DNA from 2 places in the Streptomyces sp. NPDC048182 genome. Region 1 is predicted to be linked to the other one. Evidence: riboswitches for the same ligand, from Rfam matches in the RefSeq annotation. Region 1 holds a riboswitch; the other holds the start of a gene.
The links. A riboswitch is a leader RNA that binds a small molecule or an ion and turns the genes downstream of it on or off. The one in region 1 is predicted to bind glycine.

Region 1 (2,193 bases):
CTACCTCTTCGCGTGCCGCCGCTTGTGCCGTGGCTGAAAGGCTAGCCGGTCGGGGGTGCGCCGTCGGGTGCGGCCACGTCGTGGCTGGTCGCGCAGTTCCCCGCGCCCCTAGGGCACCTAGCTGCGGGCAGTCGTGCCGCACCCGCCCACCCCGCCCGCGTAGCTGCGGGCAGTCGTGCCGCTGGGGCGGCACGGGTGGGCGCAGCGGCACCCCGTCGCGCCGGGCTGCGCCACGCCCCCCTGTAGTGCCGGGTTGCGCAATGATCCCGGGGTGCGGGCGCGTCGTGGCTGGTCGCGCAGTTCCCCGCGCCCCTGAGGGCGTGCAGTCACGCCGGCTGTCATCGACACCGCCCCGCGCGTGCGCCCGACTCAGGACGTGAAGGCGATGCGGTGTAGGGCGTCTGCTGCTGGGCGGTCCAGGAGGACTGCTGAGGCGCAGCCCGTGGGGAGGGTGCCGTCGGTGATCGTGCGGAGCAGGCGGGTGCTGGAGGCGCGGTGGCGGTGGAAGGCGTAGCGGCTGACCCCGCGGCCCCGCACGCGCTGGCCGGCGAGCGCCTGGTCGGGGCCGACATCGAGCAGCACCAGATGGAGCGTGCCGCCCCGGCGGCGGGCCTCCCGGGCCAGCCACCCCCGCACCCACGCCTGCGTGCCGCAGTCGTGCACGACCACCCCCTCCCCCGAGCGCAGCGCCCGCCGCAGCCCGGCGTAGTGGGCGAGACGGACCAGCGGCCGGTAGAGCGCGTACGGCAGGAAGCGGGGCAGACGCGCGGCCCAGCGGTCCCGGGCGTCCTGGGAGTCCACCCGCGCCCCCCGCACCGCCCGCCGCATCAGCGTCGACTTGCCGCTCCCCGGCAGCCCGGTGACGACGACCAGGTCACGGGGGCCGAAGAGCAGGGCCCGCGGTCCGCGCCCCGCCCGCTCGCGCAGATCGCGTACGACGGGTGCGGTGCGGGCGGCGCCCTGTCCGGGCAGGGCGAGGCCGGTGGTCGTGGCGTAGGCGCTGGTTCGGTTCACCGTCGTCGTCCTCCCCCTGGGGCGGTTCGTGAGTGCCCCTCCCCGCCGAGTGTAAAGAGACGGTAATGCGCCGGTCTCGCGAATCCATGCGCTTTCCGCCACAGGCCGGTCACAGATCACCCTCTGCCGCGATCCGGCCGGGCGTGCGATGATGGCGGCGCCAACTGCATACCGGCCGCTTGAATCCGCGCGGGAGAGTTCCCGGGCCGCCCCAGACGGGCCGCCCGGGGCGCCGAAGGAGCAAGTCCCTCCCTTGAATCTCTCAGGCCCCCGTTACCGCGCGGGCGAGGCACATCTGAAAAGCGGGCCGCCCCGGCGGTCCCACCCAAGGTGCAAGTCCTGACCGCCGCCGCGCGGTGGTCATGGCGAACCTCTCAGGTTCCGATGACAGATGGGGAGGATCCACCTCGCCCGCCTGCCCCCTGCCCTGGGAGACGACCGACCGATGAGCAGTACCGCATCCACCCCCACCGAGCCGCGCCGCACCGCGCTCGACGCGCTGCACCGCTCGCTGGGCGCGACGATGACCGACTTCGCCGGCTGGGACATGCCGCTGCGCTACGGCTCCGAGCGCGACGAGCACGTGGCGGTGCGCACCCGGGCCGGTCTCTTCGACCTCTCCCACATGGGCGAGATCACCGTCACCGGACCTGACGCCGCCGCCCTGCTGAACTTCGCCCTGGTCGGCAACATCGGCTCGGTCGGCGTCGGCCGCGCCCGCTACACCATGATCTGCCAGGCCGACGGCGGCATCCTGGACGACCTGATCGTCTACCGGCTGGGCGAGACCGACTACATGGTCGTCGCCAACGCCTCCAACGCCCAGACCGTCCTCGACGCGCTGACCGAGCGCGCCGCCGGCTTCGACGCCGAGGTCCGCGACGACCGCGACGCCTATGCGCTGCTCGCCGTGCAGGGCCCGCAGTCCCCCGGCATCCTCGCCTCGCTCACCGACGCGGACCTGGCCGGGCTGAAGTACTACGCCGGGCTCCCCGGCACCGTCGCCGGCGTCCCGGCGCTGATCGCCCGCACCGGCTACACCGGCGAGGACGGCTTCGAGCTGTTCGTGAAGCCGGAGCACGCCGTGGAGCTGTGGCAGGCGCTGACCAAGGCCGGCGAGAGCGCCGGGCTCGTGCCGTGCGGCCTGTCCTGCCGGGACACGCTGCGCCTGGAGGCCGG
Region 2 (2,193 bases), on a different contig from region 1:
CCCGCGGCGGCGATCGTCGCGTACCGGTGGGTGCGCCGGGCGATGGCCCGCAGCCCGTCGGGGCCGTGGTAGACGGCGTACATGCCGGCCATGACGGCGAGCAGCACCTGGGCGGTGCAGATGTTGCTGGTGGCCTTCTCCCGTCGGATGTGCTGCTCGCGGGTCTGCAGGGCGAGGCGGTAGGCCCTGTTGCCGTCGGCGTCGACGGAGACGCCGACCAGGCGCCCTGGCAGGCTGCGCGCGAACTTCTCGCGCACCGCCATGTAGCCGGCGTGCGGGCCGCCGAAGCCCATCGGCACGCCGAAGCGCTGGGTGGTGCCGACCGCGATGTCCGCGCCCAGCTCGCCCGGCGAGGTCAGCAGGGTGAGCGCGAGCAGGTCGGCGGCGACGGTGACCAGCGCGCCCAGCTCGTGCGCCCGGTCGACGAGCGGCTTCAGGTCGCGCACGGCACCGGAGGCCCCCGGGTACTGCACGAGGACGCCGTTGATCTCGCGCTCGGCGACCTCGGCGGGGATGCCCTCGCTCAGGTCGGCGACGACGACCTCGACGCCGGCCGGCTCGGCACGGGTCTGGATCACCGCGATGGTCTGCGGCAGGGCGTCCGCGTCGACCAGGAAGAGGCCCTTCTTGTTCTTGCCCATGCGCCGCGAGAGGGCCATCGCCTCGGCGGCGGCGGTGCCCTCGTCCAGGAGGGAGGCACCGGAGGTCGGCAGGCCGGTGAGGTCGGCGACCATGGTCTGGAAGTTCAGCAGGGCCTCCAGGCGGCCCTGCGAGATCTCCGGCTGGTACGGCGTGTACGCGGTGTACCAGGAGGGGTTCTCCATGACGTTGCGCAGGATCACCGGCGGGGTGAAGGTGCCGTGGTAGCCGAGGCCGATCATGGAGTCCAGGACCTCGTTGCGGTCGGCCAGCGAACGCAGCTCGGCCAGCACCTCGGCCTCCGAGCGGGCGCCGGGCAGGTCGAGCGCGTCGGCGTTCTTGATCACGTCCGGCACCGCGGCGGCCGTCAGCTCGTCGAGGGAGCCGTAGCCGACCTGCGCGAGCATCTTGGCCCGGGCCTCGGAGTCGGGGCCGATGTGGCGCTGCTCGAAGGGAGCGGCCTGTTCGAGCTCGGTGAGCGGGATGCGAGGGGCGGTCATTGCGGAGGCCTCCTGGTCTGACGCGACCTGCGAGGGGCACCACGGCGCGGGTGCCCGGACGGCCTCCCCCTCTGTCATCTCGACCTGAGAGCTTCACCGGGCGGCCCGAGGGCCACCGCGGCTTGCACCGTCGGTGAGAGCGGGCACCGTGGATCCCCGCTCTGCTTTCCAGAGTGACCTCGTCCGTGCGGTACAGGGTGCCTGAGAGATTCCGGGGAGGATTTGCTCCTTCGGCGCCTCCGGTGGTCTCCGGAGGACTCTCCCGCACGGGGTCAGCAGCCGTTTGCCAGCGTACCAGCGAGCAGCCGCACGGACCTTCGAGTGGCCGGGGGCACTTCGCGGGGCCAGGAGCACTTCGAGTGGCCGAACGGCCGATTGTGCTCTTTTGTAGTGCCTACAGATGGTTCGGCGGCTGTTGTGCCACCCCGGCAGACCGAGTGGAGGGCCCGTGCGCACCGACATCGACCCGCGCAACCTGATCGGCCGCAAGGCCTTCGACCGCGACGGCACGCGGATCGGCACCGTCGACGAGGTCTACCTCGACGACGCCACCGGTGTCCCGGAGTGGGCGGCTATTCGCACCGGGCTGTTCAGCCGGGACGCCTTCGTGCCGCTGGAGCCGAGCGAGCTGGTCGAGGGCACCCTGCGCGTGCCCTTCGAGCGGGCCCTGATCAAGGAGGCCCCGGACTTCGGCGTGGGCCGGCACCTGTCGCCCGAGCAGGAACTCCAGCTGTACCAGCACTACGGTCTCGACGTGGCCGCCGCTCCCCCGCCGCCCGACCACGACTTCGGCAAGCTCGCGGGCCACGGGCAGGGGCAGGCGCCCGGTACGGGCCCGGCTCAGGTCCCGGACGAGGGCTGACCGAGCGCCGGCCGCCCCTCCTGCCCGGCCGGCACCAGCGGCAGCGGATCGGCGGGCTCCAGCTCCGGATCGTCCACGGCGAAGGTGCGCACCCGGCCGGGCACCGGTGAGTACGGCGTCTCGAAGCGCACGGTGACCCGGCCGAGCCCGCTGCCCTGCACCCAGCCGTGCCCGTGCTCGGCGTGCCGGACG

Region 2: it holds a riboswitch for glycine, as region 1 does, so the genes downstream of both, gcvP (aminomethyl-transferring glycine dehydrogenase) here and gcvT (glycine cleavage system aminomethyltransferase GcvT) in region 1, are expected to answer to the same signal.

Annotation. Positions count from the first base shown of each region.
Region 1 is NZ_JBIDAQ010000009.1:244,035-246,227, forward strand. Features, by position in the region: gene ACGFZL_RS19820 (AAA family ATPase) at 370-1,014, opposite strand; glycine riboswitch at 1,195-1,303, shown strand; gene gcvT (glycine cleavage system aminomethyltransferase GcvT) at 1,460-2,193, shown strand, end outside.
Region 2 is NZ_JBIDAQ010000004.1:10,092-12,284, reverse strand. Features, by position in the region: gene gcvP (aminomethyl-transferring glycine dehydrogenase) at 1-1,139, opposite strand, end outside; glycine riboswitch at 1,318-1,414, opposite strand; partial or broken gene ACGFZL_RS08870 (PRC-barrel domain-containing protein) at 1,588-1,950, shown strand; partial or broken gene ACGFZL_RS08865 (DNA polymerase IV) at 1,881-2,193, opposite strand, start outside.